DNA from 3 places in the Peribacillus sp. SIMBA_075 genome. Region 2 is predicted to be linked to each of the others. Evidence: riboswitches for the same ligand, from Rfam matches in the RefSeq annotation. Region 2 holds a riboswitch; each other region holds the start of a gene.
What was found. Region 2 has a riboswitch for S-adenosylmethionine ahead of SB775_RS25385 (YezD family protein). Riboswitches for the same ligand answer to the same signal wherever they lie in the genome.

Region 1: linked by a shared signal. The riboswitch ahead of mtnW (2,3-diketo-5-methylthiopentyl-1-phosphate enolase) and the one ahead of SB775_RS25385 (YezD family protein) in region 2 are both predicted to bind S-adenosylmethionine.
Region 3: linked by a shared signal. The riboswitch ahead of SB775_RS19905 (ABC transporter permease) and the one ahead of SB775_RS25385 (YezD family protein) in region 2 are both predicted to bind S-adenosylmethionine.

What each region holds. Positions count from the first base shown of each region.
Region 1 covers NZ_JAWRYN010000005.1:138,939-146,951, reverse strand. The annotation lists gene SB775_RS06545 (pyridoxal phosphate-dependent aminotransferase) at 22-1,194, shown strand; SAM riboswitch class I at 1,323-1,475, shown strand; gene mtnW (2,3-diketo-5-methylthiopentyl-1-phosphate enolase) at 1,581-2,813, shown strand; gene SB775_RS06535 (2-hydroxy-3-keto-5-methylthiopentenyl-1-phosphate phosphatase) at 2,820-3,479, shown strand; gene SB775_RS06530 (methylthioribulose 1-phosphate dehydratase) at 3,476-4,105, shown strand; gene SB775_RS06525 (cupin domain-containing protein) at 4,128-4,661, shown strand; gene SB775_RS06520 (CobW family GTP-binding protein) at 4,786-5,712, shown strand; gene SB775_RS06515 (hypothetical protein) at 5,775-5,909, shown strand; gene SB775_RS06510 (hypothetical protein) at 5,978-6,220, opposite strand; gene SB775_RS06505 (hypothetical protein) at 6,331-6,597, shown strand; gene SB775_RS06500 (YncE family protein) at 6,716-7,678, shown strand; gene SB775_RS06495 (response regulator transcription factor) at 7,684-8,013, shown strand, end outside.
Region 2 covers NZ_JAWRYN010000062.1:733-8,745, reverse strand. The annotation lists gene sat (sulfate adenylyltransferase) at 28-1,176, opposite strand; gene SB775_RS25390 (phosphoadenylyl-sulfate reductase) at 1,207-1,911, opposite strand; gene SB775_RS25385 (YezD family protein) at 2,098-2,214, opposite strand; SAM riboswitch class I at 2,414-2,520, opposite strand; gene ssuE (NADPH-dependent FMN reductase) at 2,801-3,334, opposite strand; gene SB775_RS25375 (TetR/AcrR family transcriptional regulator) at 3,560-4,147, opposite strand; gene SB775_RS25370 (SDR family NAD(P)-dependent oxidoreductase) at 4,320-5,066, opposite strand; gene pdxT (pyridoxal 5'-phosphate synthase glutaminase subunit PdxT) at 5,232-5,831, opposite strand; gene pdxS (pyridoxal 5'-phosphate synthase lyase subunit PdxS) at 5,833-6,720, opposite strand; gene pdxR (MocR-like pyridoxine biosynthesis transcription factor PdxR) at 6,854-8,013, shown strand, end outside.
Region 3 covers NZ_JAWRYN010000033.1:34,031-42,043, reverse strand. The annotation lists partial or broken gene SB775_RS19930 (IS110 family transposase) at 145-286, shown strand; gene SB775_RS19925 (GNAT family N-acetyltransferase) at 522-1,082, opposite strand; gene SB775_RS19920 (hypothetical protein) at 1,297-1,527, opposite strand; partial or broken gene SB775_RS19915 (ATP-binding protein) at 1,869-2,966, shown strand; gene SB775_RS19910 (MetQ/NlpA family ABC transporter substrate-binding protein) at 3,410-4,249, opposite strand; partial or broken gene SB775_RS19905 (ABC transporter permease) at 4,327-4,456, opposite strand; SAM riboswitch class I at 4,549-4,659, opposite strand; gene blaI (penicillinase repressor BlaI) at 5,040-5,420, opposite strand; gene SB775_RS19895 (BlaR1 family beta-lactam sensor/signal transducer) at 5,401-7,212, opposite strand; gene bla (class A beta-lactamase) at 7,495-8,013, shown strand, end outside.

The DNA.
Region 1 (8,013 bases), on a different contig from region 2:
AATTTCAGAGAAGGTGTATAAATGTTGCAATTCGAAAAATCCGGAAAGCTTCAGGACCTGCCAAAGCAGTTTTTTGCCTCACTTGTCGCAAAAGTCAATGCGATTACGGCGCAAGGACATGATGTCATTAATTTAGGCCAGGGAAATCCTGATCAACCGACGCCTGAACATATCGTGAAAAGTTTACAGACTGCCGCTGAAAGATCGATTAATCATAAATATTCACCATTCCGGGGACATCAATATTTAAAGGATGCCGCTGCCGTCTTTTATGAACGTGAATATGGAGTCAAGCTGGATCCAAATAGTGAAGTGGCGATTCTCTTTGGAGGAAAGGCAGGTCTTGTCGAACTGCCGCAGTGTTTATTAAATCCAGGTGATACGATCCTGGTTCCTGATCCCGGCTATCCGGATTATCTTTCAGGTGTAGTGTTAGCCCAGGCAAAAACCGAATTCATGCCCTTGACAGAAGAAAATGGTTTTCTTCCGAATTACAAAGTTATACATAAAGACGTGCTTGATAAAGCCAAAATGATGTTCTTGAACTATCCGAATAATCCCACTGGTGCTTCTGCAACTGAAAGTTTTTTTGATGAAACCGTCTCCCACGCAAGAGAGCATTCAATTTGTGTGGTCCACGATTTCGCTTATGGAGCGATAGGGTTCGACGGAAAAAAACCGACAAGCTTTCTCCAGGCAAAGGGAGCGAAGGATGTAGGAATAGAAATATACACACTATCGAAAACATACAATATGGCAGGGTGGAGAGTTGGCTTCGCAATGGGGAATAAAAGTGTCATAGAGGCTCTTGAACTATTACAAGACCATCTTTATGTGAGTCTCTTCCCGGCGATACAGGAAGCAGCGGCAAGTGCATTGCTTGACTCGCAGAGCTGTGTAGAGGAATTAGTGAAGATGTATGAGGGGCGCAGGAATGTTTTCATTGAGGGATTAAGGGCAATCGGCTGGGAAGTCAAAGCTCCTGAAGCATCATTTTTTGCCTGGCTCAAGGTACCAAAAGGTTTTACGTCAGAGAGTTTTGCAGACTATTTATTAACGCATGCCCACGTAGCTGTTGCCGCAGGGAATGGATTCGGTGAATTTGGCGAGGGTTACGTAAGGGTAGGGCTTCTGACTTCGGAAGAGCGGTTAAAAGAGGCTGTGGAACGAATTCGCACACTAAACTTGTTTTGACGAAGGATTGAGTATCCAATGTATCCCACCGTTAAATGGTTAAAAACGTATTGACAAAGTATGGATTACCTGTCAGAATACAAAATAAATTCTAAATCTTTCGATACTTGTAACTATATATCAGCGTTTTCTTATTTTGAGCAGGTGGAGGGACTAGCCCTATGAAGCCCAGCAACCGACCGTAATTCCATTGTAAAATGGGGCGGAATTCTTCGCCGGATTTTCATGAAATCCACAAGGCACGGTGCTAATTCTTGCAGCCAATGGCTGGGAGATAAGAAGATGGCTTTTTAAAGCCTCTTCTTATATGAAGGGGCTTTTGCCATTTAGAGCAATGCCAGGTTAATGACTTCGAGAGTTTACTAACGTGTAATAGGAGTGATCAGATGAGCGAGATAGTCGCTACTTATTTAATTCATGACTTTAATGGAAATCATGAGAAAAAAGCAGAGAGCATTGCCTTAGGTTTGACTGTGGGGACATGGACGGACCTGCCCCAATTGGTCCAGAAGCAACTGGAAAAGCATAAGGGACGTGTAGTATCCGTAACGCCACTATCTGAAGAAGAGAGGGCAAACGGCTACTTTAATCGTAAAGTGTACCGTTCGCTAATTAAAATTGCCTATCCGGCTGGGAATTTCTCTAATGATTTACCTGCAATCCTTACGACGGTCTTCGGCAAACTTTCATTGGACGGTGAAATAAAACTGATCGACCTGGATTTTGTCGGTGCTATTCAAAAAGCGTTCCCGGGACCGCAATTTGGCATTACAGGCATAAGGGAAAAGATTGAGGTATTTAACAGGCCCCTTGTGATGAGCATCTTTAAAGGTGTATTAGGAAGGGATCTAACCTTCCATAATGAGCAACTGAAGCAACAAGCATTAGGAGGTGTCGACCTAGTTAAAGATGATGAGATTCTCTTTGACCAGGAACAGACTCCATTTTTCGATAGAATAAAAACGGGAAAAAGAATTTTGAATGAAGTCTTTGAAACCACTGGCCACCGAACTTTATATGCTGTCAATCTATCAGGGAAAACATTTGATTTATTGGATAAGGCGAAGCAAGCGGCTGAAGCAGGGGCAGATGCTTTATTGTTCAACGTTCATACATATGGTTTGGATGTATTGCAAGCCTTAAGTGAACATGATCATATCAAGCTACCGATCATGGCGCACCCCGCATATAGCGGGGCATTGGCATCTTCATCATTTTATGGGATCGGGTATCCATTATTGCTTGGTAAATTAGTGAGGTTATCAGGAGCGGATTTATCCTTGTTCCCATCACCTTATGGAAATGTCGCACTTGAAAAAAAGGAAACATTAGCGATTGCTGAAGCTCTTACAAAAGATGAGTTTTCATGGAAAAAGGCCTTCCCTGTACCTTCTGCAGGCATTCATCCGGGCATGGTTCCCAACCTGATCAAGGATTTTGGGCTGGACAGTGTCATTAATGCCGGAGGTGGAATTCATGGACACCCTGACGGAGCAGAGGGCGGGGCCAAGGCTTTCCGTTCTGCTGTTGAAGCCGTTCTCGCAGGAAAGGACCTATCAGAAGCGGCTGCTGAGGAAGAAGGACTAAAAAAAGCTCTTGTTTTATGGGGAGGCTTGTAAGAAATAATGAAACCGATCATCTTTTGCGATTTCGATGGAACGATCACCAACACAGATAATATCATTTCTATCATGAAAAAATTTGCGCCTCCGGAGTGGGAAAAGTTGAAAGACGATGTCCTTCAGCAAAAAATCAGTATATCTTCAGGGGTCGGTGATATGTTTTCCTTGCTTGATAGTGGCTTGAAGGATGACATCATTCAATATGTAAGCGAGACGGCCGGCATTCGTCCAGGATTTAATGAATTCGTTGAGTATACGAAAAAAGCCAACATCCCTTTATATATTGTAAGTGGAGGCATGGATTTTTTCATTGCCCCTCTTTTAAATGATATCTTGCCAGCAGATTCCGTTTATTGCAACAATGCATTTTTTGATAAGGAAAAGATTTATATTGAGTGGCCACATGCTTGTGATGAGCAATGTAATAATGATTGCGGTTGCTGCAAGCCATCCATTATGAGGGGAATTGCGAGTGCGGGTGATTTTAAACTCGTTATTGGAGATTCAGTAACGGATTTTGAAGCGGCAAAACAGGCCGATTTTGTCATAGCCCGTGACATGCTGCTTGAGAATTGTGATAGAGAAGGGATTCCTCATCAAGGTTTTGAGACGTTTTATGATGTAATTGCTATTTTAAAGCGGCGGGAGGAGGTAAAGGCGTGAACACACATACTGAAGAATGGCTGGAGCTAGCCGATATTAAAGCTGAACTGGCCCAAAGGGATTGGTTTATGGGAACAAGCGGGAACTTGTCCATCCGCGAGCCCAAAAGTCCTTTCTTTTATATTTCGGCAAGCGGTAAGGATAAAAGGAAGCAATCGGATTCGGACTTTTTATTGGTGGATTTAAAAGGAAAACCAGTTGAAGAAACGGAGCTAAGGCCATCGGCCGAAACTTTGCTTCATACCGTTATTTACGGGAAAACCAATGCGAACTGTGTACTCCATGTCCATACAGTTGAAAATAATGTGATATCCGAATTGTACGGAGATGAAGGTCAAGTTTCTTTTCATAATCATGAAATCATAAAAGCGACCGGACGGTGGGATGAAGATTCAGAGCTTCGGATTCCAATCATATATAATCACGCTGACATTCAACAGTTATCCGATAAGTTCAAGCAACATGTCGTAGAAGACTCTGGCGCCGTGCTGATCCGCAATCATGGAATTACGGTTTGGGGTATAAGCGGACTCGAAGCAAAAAGAATACTTGAAGCTTGCGAATTTTTATTTCAATATCAACTGTTGCTTAATCAACAAAAGGCGTTTGCAGGTTCTTTAAGATAAAAATCCTAGAGGAGGATGAATGATGGCGATGATTAGGTTCCATGAAACAAACGAGGTTATTGAAAACGGTGAACGGGTAAAAGGCTTTTTAGAAACACAAGGGGTTATTTATGAACAATGGGACATTTCGAAATTACCGGCCCATCTTGTGGAAAAATACGATCTGACAGATGCTGACAAAGAGGAAATCCTTTTAACTTTCAAATCTGAGATAGCGGAAATTTCCGAAAGAAGAGGCTATAAAGCTCAAGATATCATCACATTATCCGATGCAAATCCAAACTTGGATCAAATGCTTGAAAACTTTAAGCAGGAACACCACCATGAAGATGATGAAGTGCGTTTCATAGCAGGCGGAACCAGTATTTTTGCCATTGAGGGCAGCGATAAGCGGTGGTTTGATGTACGGCTTAATCCAGGAGATCTTATTAGTGTACCAGAATCCACACGGCATTATTTCACGCTGGCAGAAGATAGAAAAACTGTAGCTGTCCGTATTTTCGTTACAGCGGCAGGATGGGTGCCGATTTACGAAAAAGACGAAGTTCAAGCATGAATCATTGTCGAAAAACCAGCTTACGGGCTGGTTTTTTTATGTGGTTCGGGCAAGTGCTTTTAAAAGATAAGTATGATAAAATTTAACGGAATTGAATTTTACAGGATCATGGGAGCAGATACAAATGAAAACAACCGAAGTTTACATATTAGGAGGATTTCTCGGCAGCGGGAAAACGACGCTTCTACGAAATATATTAAAACAGGAAAGTGAAGCAAATAGGAAAGTGGCCGTCCTTTTAAATGAGCTCGGCAGTGTATCGGTGGACAGCGGCCTGATTGGTGATGAAGTGCCATTGAAGGAGTTGTTTGACGGCTGCATTTGCTGCACCATTCAGGATAAGCTGGAGGTTCAGCTTCATGAATTGCTAACTGAAAACAACCTGGACGCCGTTTATATTGAAACGACGGGCGCAGCCCATCCAGTTGAAGTATTGGATGGCATCATGTCGCCGCTTTTCGCCAAAAGACTGGATTATAAAGGGATTATAACGGTCGTCGATTTACTACGGTGGCGCGATCGGGAAGAACTGTCTCCACAGCTTCGGCAGTTGCTTGCTGAGCAAATCCACCATGCGGATTTCATATTATTGAATAAAGTGGACCTTGTAAGTGAGATGGAGGCAGCACAGCTGATATATTCGATACAGGCGCTTAACACCGATGCTGTTTGTTTATTGACGGAGTATGCGGCCATTTCCTTGATATCGTTGCAGCAGATGCAAAGAAAACGGCAAAATGGCCATCAAAAGCTTGATGTACACGACCATTTGCATTTAACTGCAGTGGTCCACACATTTGAGGGTGCCGTGACACAAACTGACTTTGAAGATTGGCTTAGGGGCCTTCCGGAAACGGTCTATCGAATGAAAGGATACATTTCCTTTACACATTCACAGCTCCCCCATTTATTCCAATACTCATACGGAATGCCGATGTATATGAATGAAATGATGAAAATGCCATTGAATATCGTCATTATCGGTGAAAAGTTGGATAGGAAAATTATCATCGGCCAGTTGAAGGCTTTGGAAGCGAAAGCGGCCCAATAAACGTCTGCCGCCCATTAAAAAGAAACATAAAAGGAGACTTTCTTATCAAGGAGGCGGTAATATTGCCATGGAATAAGAATGATTATCCGAATTCGATGAAAAATCTAGATGAAGATTTAGGGAAAAGGCCATTGAAATCGAGAATGCATTATTGGATGATGGATATGGGGATGGAAAAGTCATTCCAATTGCCATAGACCGCAGCAAAAATGTCGGTGGGAAAAGATTGAAAAAATGGTCAGACCATAAATGGGTCTGACCATTTTCATTGTTGCAATCCAAAGGCGGCAAATGTCTTTTCGTCTTCAATTAATCCGCAAGCAGCACATTGCACCCGAATTTCTGGACCATTATATGCTAGATGGAAAGGCTGAAGCGAATCGTTCGAATATTGTTCAACGATTTCACCGGATTGCGGATCCTTTTTAATGGGGGTTGATACTTGCTTAATGAGATTGAAGCGAGATTTATTTGTCCGGCAATTCGGACAGCGGTATACTTGAGACAATTTACTCACTCCTTTTTTTGAATTTTTTATTGCGTAATCGTAATATTAAGGTAGTCTTTACAAACTTGATTAAAAATATGTATAAATTAGTGATGGATGGAAGGGATAATATGAAAGATAATGTCAGGCAAGAAGCAGTACTGGAGGCTTATTTAAGTTTATGGAATAATCGTAAGGTGCCGGATGGAGGTGGAAGGGAAGTATTATCGGAACTCATTCGCCGCGAGCTTTTAGATGAAAATGCACACCCCCGTGCCCGGAAACCAGTACTGGAAAAGTTTTACCTCTGTATTAAACGCGTGATGGGTTCTGCGCTTTCAGAAGAAATGAAAAACGCGATCGTCATATCCTATGTCACTGAATTGGAAAGGTTATGATTCCGGTTGTGATACGGATGCTAGTTTAGAGAATATTCTTTTCCGCTTCATACTTTTTTCACAAATCATTGTTAAAATTTTAAAAAAATAGATATTTAATGAATAAGGAGCTTAAAATATGAAGTGGGGCATTGGGCTTTTTCTTGCCATCTTACTGCTTACTGGGTGTAATGGCAGTAATACATTTACAAAAATAAATAAAAGTAAATCTTTCTTGGCGACAGTCAATATCAAGGATACCTCCCTGACTTTCATAGATGAAAACTATCATCCATTTGCCAAATGGGATATTTCAGAACCATTTACCGGAGCCCTGCTCCTGGCAGACAAAGATACTATCCTGCTTTATGGAAAGGATATGGAGAAAGTCCAAGTTTACTCTTTATCAGAAGGAAAACTGATAAACAGTTGGGAAATTGGGAAAGGGATCGTCAATATGCAGTTATTACATGATGGAAAAAGCATCGTGGCAGTCAATCAATCGAATCACTCCATTTATTTTTTAAATGATGAAGGTGAGGAACAGGATGTAGTCAGTGTCGGTAAAAGCCCTTTGACCGTTCTTCAGGGTGTGCAAGCGAATCGCTTGTATGTAATTAATTTTGGAGATACCAAATGTTCAGTGATAAATCTTGAAACGAAAAAGGTTGAATTCGAATTTCCCATACATAGTTCCAGCACTGGCTCATTGCTGAGGGAAGAAAAGGATGAAATATGGATCGGAGGACACGGTCATGGAGATCAAGTGGAAGAAGATCTATATATTTATTCGGCAAAAACGGGAGAGTTGAAGAAAAAGTTGAAGGCTCCCACCATGCCGATAAAGTTCCTGGAGAATGCTGAAGGCATTTTTGTCCTTAGTCATGGCACAAGCTCCTTATATAAATTGAATGATCAATATGAGGAAGTGAAAAGCAAGGTGGTCGGCGTCAACCCTTTTGAAATGGCGAACTTTAACGAAGATGTGGTCGTAGCTGGATATGATAGTGATGAAGTGTATGTAGTGGATGCTGGAACAGTCGATGTTAAAAAAACGATCAAAGTCGGCGAAGGTCCATTCCAATTGATGTTGAGGGAGTAGTTGACATGCATGTTTACACCATTTTAGTCGTGGATGATGAAGAGGATATGCGGAATCTAGTTGAAATGTATTTGCTGAACTCAGGTTATCGATGCCTTCAAGCTGCGAATGGAAAAGAAGCCATTAGTATGGTTGAAACACATGAAGTGGATTTAATCCTACTGGATATCATGATGCCAGGTATGGATGGTTTCTCGGTATGTGAAAAGATTCGTGATAATTGGGAGATCCCTGTAATATTTGTCAGTGCGAAAGGTGAAGAGTGGGATATGGTGAAAGGGCTGAAGCTCGGCGGGGACGATTATATCGTCAAACCGTTCAATCCAGGAGAATTG
Region 2 (8,013 bases):
TCATGTGATCCTTCAATTTATGTCCAATCAGTTATAAACTTCATTCTTTTTTAGACCTTCGATCAACACCTCGATGACTTCTTTACGGCTAAAGGTAGCTGGAGGAATTTCTCCATTTCGCAACATTTCCCTTACCTTCGTTCCGGACAGGATGACATGGTCTTCCTTTCCATGCGGACAAGTTTTAGCTGAAGCCATATTGCCACATGCTTTACAGTAAAAACTATGTTCAAAGAATAATAGTGTGATCCCTAATTCATCCGCGTTAAAATTCCCAAAGATTTTTTGAGCATCATATGTGCCGTAATAATCGCCCACACCCGCATGATCACGTCCGACGATAAAATGGGTGCAACCATAATTTTTACGGACCATCGCATGGAAAATGGCTTCTCTTGGTCCTGCATAACGCATGGCAGCAGGGAAAACGGCAAGAGAGACACGATCCTTGGGATAATATTTATCAAGCAGCACTTTATAGCTCTCCATTCGTACATCTGCCGGAATGTCATCGGATTTAGTGGCCCCTACAAGAGGGTTTAAGAATAAGCCATCGACAATCTCCAAAGCTGTCTTTTGAATGTATTCATGCGCACGGTGAACAGGGTTCCTCGTTTGGAATCCGACAACGGTTTCCCAGCCTTTTTCAGCAAAAGCTTTCCTTGTCTCAACTGGGTCCAAATAATGGGCTTGAAATAGCGGACGCTCTATTCTCTTGACTAACTTTATTTCTCCGCCGACATATACATCCCCGCGGTTATATAAATTTCTCACTCCAGGATGCTCCCCATCATCCGTTTGATATACTAAAGTCGCTTCCAATTGTTTATCGGGAGTGAAAATATCAGAAACGGAGAGGACCCCATATGTTTCACCCTCATGAGTCAGCTTCACTTCTTCACCTATAATAAGAGATTCTGCAGCTTTTTCAGTCAAAGGCAGCGTAATCGGGATGCTCCAAACATGGCCGCTGCTAAGTCTCATATCCTTGACAACTGTCTCATAATCACTTTTCGTAAAGAATCCTTTAATTGGACTGTAGGCACCAGTGCCTATCAATTCAAGGTCACTTAATGCTATTTCATCAATTTCGATTGACTTTGTTATTTTACTAAAATCATATTTTGGTTCCCAAAGATCGATTATTGTTCCTCCGTGCGGTAGACTGATTGTCATGCTAATTTCCCCCTATGGTTTCTATTTATTTTAAGATAAATGCAATCCGCATTCTGTTTTTTGCGCTCCTTGCCAACGGCCTGAGCGTAAGTCATCGGCATTGATGGCAGGTGCCGTACACGTTTTACAGCCAATGCTCGGATATCCATTATCATGCAGGATATTATACGGAAGTCCATTTTTGTGGGCGTAACGCCAAACATCTTTCCATGTCCAATGAATGAGTGGACATATTTTAATCGATTTGAACTTATTATCCTTGTTGATATACTCGGTCAGCGCCCTTGTTTCGGATTGCTCCCTCCGCAGTCCAGAAAGCCAGGCTGTTGCCGTTGAAAGCACATCAGTAAGCGGAGTGATTTTCCGGATGTTACAACACTTATTGGAATCACTAACCCATAATTCATCTCCATATTCCGCTGCTTGTTCCTCAAGCGTCAAGGCAGGTTTCTTCATTTCGATCGAAAGCCTTGGATATCTCTTTTTCACTTGATCGATCAGTTGGTAAGTTTCCTCGAAATGTACATCTGTATCCAGGAAAACAATTTTTGCCGATGGGTTGACCTTCGCCAATAAATCCGTAAGCACGATGCCTTCAATACCAAAACTACAGGCATAAATGAGTTTGTTTCCATATTGTTCATTCGCCCATTGCAGAACTTCCAAAGCACCTTTTGTCTCACTATCTTCAGGAAATGCAGGTAAATCCCCGGTGTTGAAATTTTCATAATTTATTAATGCAGCCAACTTTATTACCCCCTCTAAGAACTTGCTCTATGTTTCACAGGTTAGAGTAACTGTAGATCAATTCCCGTTGTAATCTTCTCGAGTTATACGATCCTAGGAAAAAGAGACGAATCTAACCAATACTCTCTTTATATCAGTTAAACCCGCCTCTAGTTTTTCTAGTCAGCAGATACCTTATTTAATTCTTAGTTTTTCATTTCTTTCCATTTGAATGATTTTACCATCTTGGACAATAAGTGTAATGGATCCATATTTCATTGAATTAAGCATTTCTTGAAGTCGTTCAAATATTTCTGCAAGCTGATTCTCTTTATCCAAACCTGTTCCCCCTTTAAGGAATTCCGGAATATCTTATTTTTAGAGGCTGATTAAACGAATTTCTTAAATTTATATAATTCCTAACAACCTTACATTGCTATGGTTTGCCAATAATTTTTTCGAAAAACAAAAATCTTTCCATGATGGAAAGATTCCAAGGTAAATATTCATTACCTTATCTTCCAAAATGATCAACATTTTGTTGGATGTAGCACCTTGCATATCATGCAGGTTGCTGGACTTCAAAGGGCCAATTCCCTCCGTCGCTCTGGATAAGTTTTATTATTTTAAATATTAACATAAATTTAATCCTTGTCAATGGAGTTTTCTTATAAATTAACTTGGTTTAATATACTGGTTGAACTGTTATTTTTATACACACTATTCCATTAATGATTTTATGTTCATTTAAATACGAAAATAGACTCATTTTTTTAGTTAAAGTCTCCAAAAAAATGCGCCTATTTTCATTAATTAGCCTATTATTGACGTCTGGCATTATTCAAAAAAAAATTATTCGAATACCAGTCCTTTTGTTGAAGTCGATAGCTTGCAGCCATTAATTCCTTAATTGAATCGCTTCTACAAATTCCTGAACCTGACTTTGAACCCGATCCACTAAATTCAAATCATTAATCGGGTTTTCTGAATTCTGTTTATCTATTTCCTTATCCACAAAATATATGCCCTGCAACGGCTCGCCTTTCAATATTGAAATTAATGGTTTAAGCGCGTAGTCTATCGCCAATAAATGCCTGTTACTTCCGCCAATCATAATTGGCAGCACTGGCTTTCCCTTAAAAGCTCCTTCTGGCAGCATATCAATCAAGGCTTTCAATATGCCTGTGTAAGAGGCCTTATATACAGGTGAACCAATAATAATTCCTCTAGCTTCTTGAATTTTTTCTGAAAGCTTTAAAATTTCTTCACTATTATATTTCCCCTGGAATAAATCATCTGCTGAGAATTCCGTAATTGAGTAATAAGTTGTGGTAAATCCTTCTTTTTCAACTAAAGATTGAATATGTTTTAGTGATATGTCCGTTCTTGATGGAACCGCTGGACTTCCTGATAAAATTACGATTTCGCTCATTATAAATCCCCTCCATGTTACATGATTTCCAGATAAAATCCTCATAATGTCATATCGTGCAGCATGTATTTATCGTAATAGTCTGAAAAATATAAGTCAAATCTTACACACCTGTTTATTTAATTCACGAATTGACTTCGTCAATAAGAATGATCGCTTCCCATTCAAAAATAAAACGGTCATATTTACGGCTTGATGCTCATGCCTTTAAATATGACCGTTTTATTATGTATGATTGTTTTTCCCATGAATACCATAAACCAAAAGTTGAGCAATGCTCTTAATTCGCTCAGCAGTAAAATATGGTTCCTTTTTCTGTTGATGAATCTCATAATGAGTGGATAACGCCAATGTGAAGGAAATGATCCCTACATTAAATAGAATAATATCAGAAATATAATGTATCTCTCCGCTATCTATTCTTTTTTGTATTTCTACATGTTTGGCATTCGGCTTGAAAATCTGATCCACATATTGCTTTGAAATATCTTGATCGAATTGCGTTTCCCGAAATAATATCGAAAATTGTTCTTTATTTTCCAGAATTTTGTTTATCATGGTGCAAACGTGATTCTCCACAAGATCATCAGTAGATAGATGGCTAGTCCCGTCTTCAGACTCCTCTTTTTCATTAGGAGTAATTGTAGCCAGAAGCAAATCTTTTTTGCTTTCAAAGTATTTATAAATAGTAGCTTCGGAAACATTGCATGCAGAGGCAATTTCATTCGTTCTTGTCATGTCAAAACCTTTGGTGGCAAAAAGCGTCCGGGCTACATTTATGATTCGTTCTTTGGTTTGCTGCCCTTTTTTCAAAAATATCAACCTTCTTTTATAAAGATAAGACCGGTTTCACCAATCTATTTCCCATGATATCTCGATGGTGCTAATCGGTCAATATTACCTTTGATCTATAGAAATCAATATTCCCAAATATCATATATAGAAAACATCGTCTGAATGCGACGATGTTTTCTTTTTCAGAAAATCATTTAAAAGATGCATAGCCATCATCAACCATGACTACACTTCCATTGATTGCATCCGCTTCTTCCAAAGATAATAGATAGACAGCATTTGCGATTGCTTCGGGCTTAATTAATTTACCGCGCATTTGACTTGCATGCAATTTATCGATGATTCCCATATCCTTATAGCCTTGTATGATTGGAGTGTCAACACCGCCTGGTGCAATGCCCACTACGCGTATTCCGTAAGCACCCAATTCCAAAGCAGCTGTCTGTGTCATCATCCTTACGGCGCCTTTAGACGCTTGATAGGCGAAAGTCCCGTGGGAAGCTAAGTAGCCAAACACAGAGGCTGTATTTATAATGACACCATTGTTACCTAGTTCCTTCATTTTTCGTCCCGCTGCCATGATTCCAAAGGCCACTCCGTGCTGGTTCACACCAATCGTTTTGAAGTACCCTTCCATATCTTGATCGAGGATCATCCCACCGCCCCCGATGCCGGCATTATTAAACATGATATCGACCCTTCCGTATGCTTCCACCGCTTTATTGATTAACGCTTCAACCTCTTCAAGCTTAGAAACATCCGTTTTTACATAAATGGCCTCTCCGCCATCCGCTTTAATCCGTTCAACGGTTTCCTGTCCCATTTCATCATTAAAATCCGCAACAACGACCTTGTCCCCTTTTTCTGCGAATTTCAAGCATGCTGCTCGGCCAATTCCGCTTGCTCCTCCTGTAATAACTGCAACTCTTGCTGTCATATACATTCCCCTTTCAAGCCAAAATAAAAATGTAAGTAAATACTTACTTTTTTTATTGTAGAACTATAGAATAGTAAATTCAAGCAATATATTATTTTAATCACTTTCAGTCAATAGCACATAAAAGTAAAAGCTGTCCTAATGATAGGACAGCTTTTACTTTGGTTAACAGGTTTTCAATTCTTCTTTAAATATGGATGTCTTCACCATTTCTATGAAAAGCTGCATGAAACGATCATCCCCTGTTAATTCTGGATGAAAAGCACTGACAAGGACATGTTCTTGTCTCGCAGCCACAACATTCTCTTCATAAACAGCCAATATCTCCACATCTTCTCCAATACCATCCGCGAATGGCGCCCGGATGAAAACTGCCTTAAAAGGTTCTTCCAGTCCTTTGATTGATAGTTCGGCCTCGAAACTATCCCTTTGGCGGCCAAACCCGTTTCTTTTCACGGAAATGTCCATTAGTTCAAGATAGGCCTTCTCATCACCATTCAATTCATTGGCCGCCAATACCATCCCCGCACATGTACCGAAAATAGGTTTTTTATGTTCGAAGAAAGTTTTGATCGGTTCCATAAATCCGTATCGATCCATTAGCTTTCTCATCGTAGTGCTTTCTCCGCCTGGAATGATTAAGCCATCGATTTCATGCAACTGTTCGGGTTTTTTTACTATTATTGCTTGTTGGCCGGCAGCTTTGATTTGGTTCAAGTGTTCCTCGACTGCACCCTGTAATCCCAAAACACCGATAGTTATCATATTACCATCCACGTTCCTGCATCCGTTCTGCTGGAGCTAGTTTAGAAATATCAATTCCTTTCATTGCACTGCCCAACTCTTTTGACAACCGGCCAATCAACTCATAATCGGTGAAATATGTAGTAGCTTGAACGATTGCCGATGCGAATTTTTCTGGATTCTCTGATTTAAAAATACCAGATCCCACGAATACGCCATCTGCTCCCAATTCCATCATAAGCGCTGCATCTGCTGGAGTGGCAATTCCGCCAGCTGCAAAGTTAACTACAGGCAATTTTCCTGTCCGTTTGATTTCTCTTAAAATTTCGAAAGGGGCACCGATATTTTTTGCTTCAGTCATTAATTCATCATCACTCATGATGCTCACTTTACGAATTTGGGACTGTACCTTTCTCATATGACGCACAGCTTCCACAATATTACCCGTACCTGGTTCTCCTTTTGTACGAAGCATCGATGCTCCTTCGCCAATACGGCGTGAAGCTTCGCCTAAATCACGGCAACCACAAACGAAAGGAACTGTGAAATCACTTTTTAAAATATGATATTCTTCATCGGCAGGAGTCAGCACTTCACTTTCATCGATATAATCCACTCCCATGGATTCCAGAATCCTTGATTCAACAATATGGCCAATCCTTGCTTTAGCCATGACTGGGATAGATACAGCATTCATTACTTCCTCAACGATACGCGGATCCGCCATTCTTGCTACTCCACCAGCAGCACGAATATCTGAAGGTACCCTTTCCAATGCCATGACTGCAACAGCACCTGATGCTTCAGCGATTTTTGCTTGTTCTGCATTAATGACGTCCATAATTACGCCACCTTTTTGCATTTGTGCCATTCCTCTTTTTACTGTGTCAGTTCCTAATAATTTTTCCATTTCTCTTCCCCCTAATATTTGCATTTTTTAGATTTGTTAGGCTTAGTATAAAAAAATGTTGACCGCATTGAAAGTGTCAGTTTTAATAAATTTAATGGGTTCAGTTAATTTTATCGAAAAAGGTGGAAACAAAATGAATATGCTAACTTGTGATTTAAATCGATTTAGTGAAGTTCCTTTGTACGAACAATTATATTCACATATTAAAAAAGAAATCATTGATGGCCGTCTACTTTACGGCACAAAACTGCCCTCCAAACGTAAATTGGCAGAGTTCCTTCAGATTAGTCAAAACACTGTCGAGACTGCATATGAACAATTAACTGCTGAAGGATACGTTGAAGTCATACCAAGAAAAGGTTACTATATTCAAACATTTGAGGATCTAGAGTATACACAAACCAACCAAGTTTCCTTGGAAAAAATTAATGATAAAGAAGGGGAAGTGTTGTATCATTTTCATCCCAGCCAAATTGATACGGAAAACTTCCCTTTTGAAAAATGGAGAAAATACACGAAAAATAAAATTGATGAAGCACATCAAGAACTTCTTTTACTGGGGGATTCTCAAGGAGAATATGAATTACGATGTGAAATTGCCCATTATTTGTATCATGCACGCGGAGTTCAATGCGTTCCCGAACAGATCATCATTGGTGCAGGAATGGAAATTTTATTGCAGCAGCTTGTCCTTCTTTTCGATAAAAATACCATTTATGGTGTTGAAGATCCAGGGTATCACTTGATTCACCGGATATTACGCAGCTACCCAAATGAAGTCCATCCACTGCAAATTGATGAAGAAGGCGTAAAGGTCAACCCAATTGAGAATTCAAAGATCGACGTAGTGTATGTCACTCCATCACATCACTTCCCTTATGGGACAATCCTATCTGTTAACAGACGGACTCGATTGTTGAACTGGGCTCAAGGTGCAGCAAACCGCTATATTATCGAAGACGATTATGATAGTGAATTTCGTTATAGTGGAAAAACAATTCCTTCCTTACAAAGTATGGATGCTGGTGAAAAGGTGATTTACTTAGGATCATTCTCCAAATCTTTGATGCCATCAATTCGGATCAGTTATATGGTTCTTCCCGCCCCATTGTTACAAATGCATCAACAGGAATTATCCTTTTACCATTCAAGCGTTTCACGGATTGATCAACATGTGTTGACACAGTTCATGAAGGAAGGGGATTTCGAAAAGCATTTAAATCGGATGAGGAAAGTTTACAGGCGCAAGTTGGATAAAGTGATCGATCTGTTTAAACCCCATGAGCAAATAAA
Region 3 (8,013 bases), on a different contig from region 2:
ATCAGCAGCTCCTTTTCTTATAGAACTAAAGGGGCAGCATTCCTGTAATAACTGAAAATGAGGTTTGAATGAAAAAAGACCTCTTGATATGATGAATGTGTCCTAAGCTGGCAAGGACAAGAACATCTATTTGGAGGCCTTACAATGAATTATAACCAAAATCATAAAATCTCTCAAATTACTTCTGAAACCTTAATTGTCGGAGTAGAACATTTCGCCAAGCACAAACATGTCGCTAGAGCACGATTTTAGAGGATTGGAACTGGGTAAAACGTGTTTCTTTGAAAAATCTAGGTGACAATATATTCCAGTGAATTTTAGATGAGATCAAAGGAAGAATCAACGAGGTTGTTAAAGCATAAGCGTCAAATATTCCCCGCCTACATAGCACAACTTAATGTTCCTAGAACAAAAGTATACATTTATGAATTAATGTTCAAATGTGTATAGCCTTATTCATCAGATTCGTACATTAGTTCACAAATTGAATAATATTGTATTTAGAGGTTAACCGATAACGTCTACGCTTCAAGTAAATATGAAAAGTCTGCATATGATAGATCCTTTTGTAAGAGAAATAAAGTGTATTGGTCTTTCGGGATTTCATATAAATCATATACAGCACCATTTTCGTTTAATTGCGCATACATCGATTTTCTTGTTTTATTTGCTTTTATAACATAAGGAAGTTTTTCGGCAGCTTTTATGGAACGGATATTTTCTTCTCGAATCCGCATAAAAACCGTCTCAATACCTAGCTCATTAAAGAGCTCTTTAAAAAAAGCATCTTTAGCAGGTCTATTATATCCTTTTCCGTGATACGGTTTTCCAATCCAAGTACCTAAGAATCCGCAATTATCTTCTATATCGAATAAAGTAATCATACCGATTGGAATTCCCCACTCATCAAGAATAGTTCGAGAAATTAATTCGCCACGCTCTTCGGCCTCAATCGTTTGTTTTGTCATAAATAAGAATTCCTCATATGAACGAACTTTTTGGCGTACAAATGGGAAGACATCTGGATGTGCCATTAGTTCGTACAATACGTGGCTTTCATGAAGATCTCGTTTCTTAAGCATAAAATCCCTCCAATCATAAGCAAACTCAGGTGTGTTTTAGGATTTTTTTTAATAATAAGAGATAGGCAATAAGTGAAAATGCATAGCGGTTTTCACTGAATTAGAATGCTAAAGGGGGCTTTTATAGATTTTAAGATACATTGATTTTTGATAATAAGGTAAAATAAAAATATGTAAGCGACCTTGTCATTCCTATTAGGATACACAAGGTCGCTTAAACTATTTCTTCTTGATTTACCATTACTTTGTAATCTAATCCTTTCATTTTTTTATTTTTTAATACCAGTTTTAGTATTTTTCTAAGAGAAGATCCGTATTTTAAAAAAGGGACAAAGGCTAAGAATTCTTTAGAAAAAACAGAGCTTTCTTGATACTCAATGTGCATTATATTTCTCTTTATTTCATTGGCATCACCTTCTTTTAATTTAGTAAGATTAGCATACAAGAAAAATTTCATGTTGTAAATATAAAAGTCGAAATTTTCTGAAAAATATCGAAAAAAGTAGTTTTATATACTTTTTTTTAGAGAATCGGATCTATTCAGCAATTCCAAATAGTTGAGTCTAGACGGAAAAGATGGGAACTCATACCTGTCCATATGGTTAACAGGATTTATATAGAACCACTTTTTATGCTTCATGGAAAATATGAATAAATTATAAATAAGGATTCTTGCATCAAGCCCCTTTCCAATATATAATATTTAGAATATTTAGAAAATTTGAAGTGAAGGAGTGAAATTATATATCTATTCAACAATTACAAGAAAGTTATATGTCTATTCTACAATTACGAGAAAATGAGATGAAATACCGTACTCTATTTGAACATGCAACTGTTGCAATTTACCTATTAGAATTGAACGAGGATCGATTTCCAATTCGATTTCTCGACGTAAACCAAGTTGCATGTAAAAGATTAGGTTATAGTAAGGAAAAAATTCTTTCCATATCTGTTATGGATTTTCTTCCTGAAAACATTAAAACTATAAACATTATAAAAGATTTCGAAAAGGGAAAACATTACTTCACTTTGCGAGACGAATATGTTTTTAAAATAGAAGAGAAAATAGATACTGAGTTAATCATCGATATCTTTAGATTAGGTGAAAAAGAAGTTGCAATGGTTATTACTCGAGATATCACTGAACGTTTAAAAACGGAAGAGTTACTGCGAAAATCAGGGAAGCTGGATGTGGTAGGAAAATTAGCTACAGCAATAGCTCATGAAAATCCACTTACAACTATTAAAGGATTTATACAACTAATACAATCAATGAAAAATAAAGAAAATCAGTGGTACATAGATGTAATATCATCAGAAATTGAACAAATAGAAGTAATCACAAATAGATTTATGATAGTAGCTAAACCACAAGCAGTAAAGGTTCAACTCAATAATTTGAGCATGTTAGCAGAACAAGTTATAACGCTACTGCAACCTCAAGCAATGATGAAAAATATACAGATCAGAACAGAGCTTAAATCAGAAATTCCCTACATACCTTGTGAAGGAAACCAAATAAAACAAGTGTTTATCAATATCTTAGAAAATGCAATTGAAGCGATGTCAACGGGAGGAGAAATTTTGGTTCAAATCGATACACTTGATAGTCATCAAGTAAGTATTTGTTTTATCGATCAAGGATGTGGGATTCCAAGAGAACGTATCCCATATCTTGGAGAACCTTTTTATAGTATCAAAGAAAAAGGGGTTGGCTTAGGGTTAATGATCTGCTATGAAATTGTGAAAGCACATCAAGGAAAGATAGTTATTGAAAGTGAAATGAATAAAGGAACAACAGTTAATGTTATTCTTCCCATCTATTATCTTTCTTATCAAAGGATTCTTTTAATTTCTTTCATGGGAAAGGCTTTTCGGTGATTACATACGTAGGTGTCGACTAGATATGACTACTTACAAATATTGATTGGTATATCTTATCCAATATTTTATGTAATCTTTATATCACTTTTGGATTGCATATTATCACGATTTTCTTAGTTTCTTTTGACATGGAGAGGATTGACCGTGACGACGGCAATATCCACACAGAATAACTAGATGTTGATCCGTAATTCTCTCAATTAGTAGATTTTGTTTGTTTTGCATTTTAAAATTCATAGTAGGGCTTCCTCCTTAAGACTTTGAGTTTAGTTAAGTATTTATGTTTAAGAAATTTACGCTTTAAGTTTTTGTATCTTCTATTAAGCAGCTTTTTGTAAACGGATTTTTTGCTTTTCTAGTGTATAGACATAGAAGAACCCCGAGTAATGGACCTTTTTCGAAGTGTCCATTATTCGGGGTATAGTTCATGAAAGGGTGTTTTATTTAGATACTGGTATGACTGCACCTTTATATTTTTTAGTAATGAAGTCTTGTATTTCTTTAGAGCGAAGTACTTCTACTAACGCTTTTACTGTCTCTTTATTTTCATCGCCCTTACGTACAGTGATAATGTTTGCATATGGATTATCTTCACCCGATTCAACAGCGATTGGGTCTTTAAGCGGATCTAGCCCTGCATCTAACGCATAGTTCGCATTAATAACAACCGCATCACCTTCGTTGTTATTATAAATTTGAGGTAATAGGCCACCTTCTATATCTGCATTAAAAGTTAAGTTTTTAGGATTTTCTACAATATCATTAATCGTAGCTTCTGTTTTATTGATGCCTTCTTTTAGCTTAATAACGCCTTCTTTTTCAAAAATAGATAGAATACGTCCTTGTTCAGCTACAGCATTACGCATAATAACTGTACCGTTTTTTGGAAGATCTTTTAAGCTATCATACTTTTTAGAGTAAATGCCGATTGGCTCAATATGAATAGCACCCGCATTTACAAAGTCATAGTCTGGATTCTCTTTTAACACTGATTTAAGATATGGAACGTGTTGGAAATAATTTGCATCAATCTCTTTATCAGCTAACGCTGTGTTCGGAATAATATAATCTTGGAATGTTTTAATTTCTAAATCAATTCCCTTTTCCTTTAATAATGGCTTTGCCTGTTCTAAAATTTCAGCATGTGGAATGTTTGATGCACCCACAAGGATTTTCTTTTCTTTGTCTGAAGAATCTGATCCGCTGTTAGTCGTACCGCAAGCTGCTAAACTTAATACTAATGCTGAGGAAACTGCTAAAGTTGATATCCACTTTTTCATAATTCATTTCTCCCTTATCGTTTATCTATTTTTGTTGTACATATATCACCTATAAATTGAATAAAAAACAATGACTAAACATCATTATTATTGAGCTGAAACCCTTCAAGATATAACAAATTACCTAAACCACCTGCACCAACCCCCGCAACCAACTAGAAGGATTGTTGTAACTGTAATACCTGAAATTAATGCTGGCAGCAGCTCTTAGTATGTTAGTCTGTAGGGGAAAGGAAAGTTTTTTCTCCTCAAAAAAACCTTTCTACACATGAGTAGAAAGGTTGGTTAAACAATCCTTTCTCTCATCTTCCAAAGCACATTGCTTTGCAGGAATTGGCACCATATCAGTTAAATAACTGACGGTTGCCGGGCTTCACAGGGCACAGTCCCTCCACCTCTCTTGATAAGAGTCAAACATTATATTCAATTAAACGAAATATTTTAAATTCAGTAAATATAGTATGAGAGTGATCTTATCATGACCGTATGGCAGTGTCAATCAAAAAATTGTTCAATTAATTTGAATTTGCGGATGATTGCGTTAAATGTTTTATTCCTGTAGCCTTTGCGATTGCTTGTTCCAGGCCCTGCAGAAGCCTTCACTATCAAGAAGCGTGATAAAAAACATCTATTGAATTAAATTCATGCATAACTATTATTAAGACGAAAGTTCTGATTTTTTTCGTATCAAACCACACAGATCATTACATGGGAAATATGTCCGCCGTTATTTCGATTTTGACCGAAAAAAGCGATTTGGAAAAATCCCAAATCGCTTTTTTAAATATTATTACTTTTTAGGTTTCTTATTTAAAATAAAGCGCAGTTCATTGATATCATCATCAGATAGGGCATCTTCGTGAATGAATTGGACCAGCATGGATTTCATGGCCCCTCCATAGATACGTTTGATAAATGATTCGGTCTCGGCACGCTGGCACTCCTCCTGTGTATAGAGCGGGTAAAAGGTGTAAACTCTTTGATCTTTATTGACACCTACTACATCTTTTTGAACCAATCGATCGAGAAGGGTACGTATGGTTTTCGGCTTCCAATCGGTACTCTCCTGTAAGGAAACTATGATGTCATTTGCTGTTTGAGGGGCTTTATCCCAAAGCACGTTCATGATTTCCCATTCTGACTCTGATATGCTAGGAATGTTTTTCTCCATTTTTCTCCCCTCCATTTTCTTTATAGATTCCTAAATCTTTTAAAATTGATAAAGTAATTTCTCCCGCCTTGCTTCCAGATGAATCATCTTCATTTTGTATATTGGTAGCAAAGAAATAAGTATTGTTCTTCGTCTCTACGTAACCGATAAACCAACCATTGATGTTTTTTCCATTCACTGTTCCTGTACCTGTTTTTCCTGATAGGCGAGCTTCCTCATTCTTTTCTATGAGCAGTGCTTCCTTAACGGCTTGGATATGCCTTTCCTTATATCCAAATTGATTGTTATAAAAGGCTTGCAGCAGCTGGACTTGCTCGACTGGAGAAATTTTTAATGAGGATTCGTTCCAGAATTCACCCAATTCCCCAGATACATCGGAATTCCCATAGTTTATCGCTTGTAGATTGGATTGAATTGTTTCAAATCCTGTCCTGCGATCTAATTCCTGGAAATACCAGTTTACAGATTTTTGTAAAGCAGATGAGACATCCTGATCCATATTCCAAGCTTCATAGGGCTGCTCAGTCCCATCCCATGAAAGTTTGGATTCTTCGGGTGATATCACATTTGATTCTAGAGCAAATAAGGCACTATAGATTTTGTATGTGGAATCAGGTGATATCCGCAAAGTGCTTTTTTCTTCATTATAAATGCGATATTGCTGTGCGTTTTGATCATATAAAACAAAGCTTCCTTCATACCCTTTAAAGAATTGATGTAAATCCTCATAAACTGCTCCGTCATTTTTAAAATAGTATCGGTCGTTTTCCGTCGCAAATGCGAAAACGATAGGTAATTGGATTGTCAAAATGATAGTGGCCAACACATAAATAAAGACGCTTTTCCTTATTGATTTTTTTGCGGAATGCTTATAGGCAGAAATTTGTTCAATTCGTTTTTTGATTTGAAGCTTCGAACCGTTTAGTTGTGTCACTAACTGTAGATTACTTGACCGTTTTGAAAGATCCAAAAAATTAATGATAGTATTTCCATATTCACTAAAAGAGTTATCATCCAGTAACTGTAAAACAGATGTATCACATGCGATTTCCCGATCCAATCTCATTTCTCTAAAAGCAAGCCAAACAAGGGGATTAAACCAATAAATGATTTGATAGAATAATATCAAGTAATTTGTCAGCAAATCCTTGTTTTTATAGTGATTCAGTTCATGAAGAAAGATATACTCGTAATTTTTCAAGCTAAGCCAGTTTTCATGCTGAGCAGGTATGACGATATATGTTTGAAAAAGTCCGAATATCATTGGAGATTGGACTCTTTTCGAAATAACGATCTCCATTGATTTTTTTATCCGTAGTCTTTTCTTGCATTCTTCGAAAAGCACGAGAACTTCTTGATTGGAAAACGGAGAAGAATAATTCTTTATCCTTCTAATTGTGAGCCATCCACGAACCATAGTAAAGGTAAATAAAAGCATCCCTGATATCCATAAACCCATCACCCCCATATTAAGTAAGGACAGGTTCGGCCGATTGACCGATACAGAAAAGTCTTGTATGAGGTGTAGGCCCTGCATCATATCAGTTCCAGTTTTTTCCGTATTAGAGCTGGCTGCATGAATCTGATTTATATCCCCACTGCTAAAGACAGAATTAAAATTATATAAATCAGTAGGTATGAATGGAAGTGCTAAAGCCATAAAAAGAAACATCCACAAATGATAGTGCCATTTTGCTGTTAATTGTCTTCCAAACCATTTTCGTATAAGTAGGATAACAGTAACGGAAAATGAAGACACCAATAAACCTAATATAAAATGAGTTAAAAACATGTCCTTCAATACCTACTCTCTTGATTTTTAAATTTTAAAAAACAGGTATATAGCATATTTCTAGTAGCTTGATGGTTAAAAAATTAAGAATTGACTTTTCTTGATTACATATGTAATACTATACTACAGATGTAATCAGACTACAAACGTAATCTGTTAAAACTCCTTGCATGAGGTTGTTTTTTCAATTCGTACATAAGAGTCTAATCAAATAATTAGGAGGTTTATATCATGAACAAAAGATGGTTTTATCAAATACTGGCACCAATAGGATTGGTGCTTATGGTTGCAGGCTGCTCAGATGAGAAAAAACAGGTTGTACAACAAGCAGAAACAGAACATACCGGGGGAACTAACCAAACGTCAGAAAATATTACGGCAAAAGAAACCGTAATGGAGAAATTTAAACAACTTGAGAAGGAATATGATGCAAGGCTTGGGGTCTATGCCATTGATACAGGAACGAAAGAAACCGTGGAATTTCGTGAGAACGAACGATTTGCGTATGCATCTACATTCAAAGCCCTAGCCGCAGCTGTATTGTTAAAGCAAAATCCGATATCAGTGCTTGAGAAAATAAGGACATTCACCAATGAAGATATTATTACCTATTCTCCGATTACAGAAGACTTTGTGAACAAAGGAATGAGTCTTGGAAAGATAGCTGAAGCAGCGATGCAGTATAGTGATAATACAGCAGGAAATCTTCTGTTCGAAGAATTAGGCGGACCAGATGGATTTGAAAAGGCGTTACGGGAAAGTGGCGATACTATCACAATGGCTGACCGTATTGAACCAGAT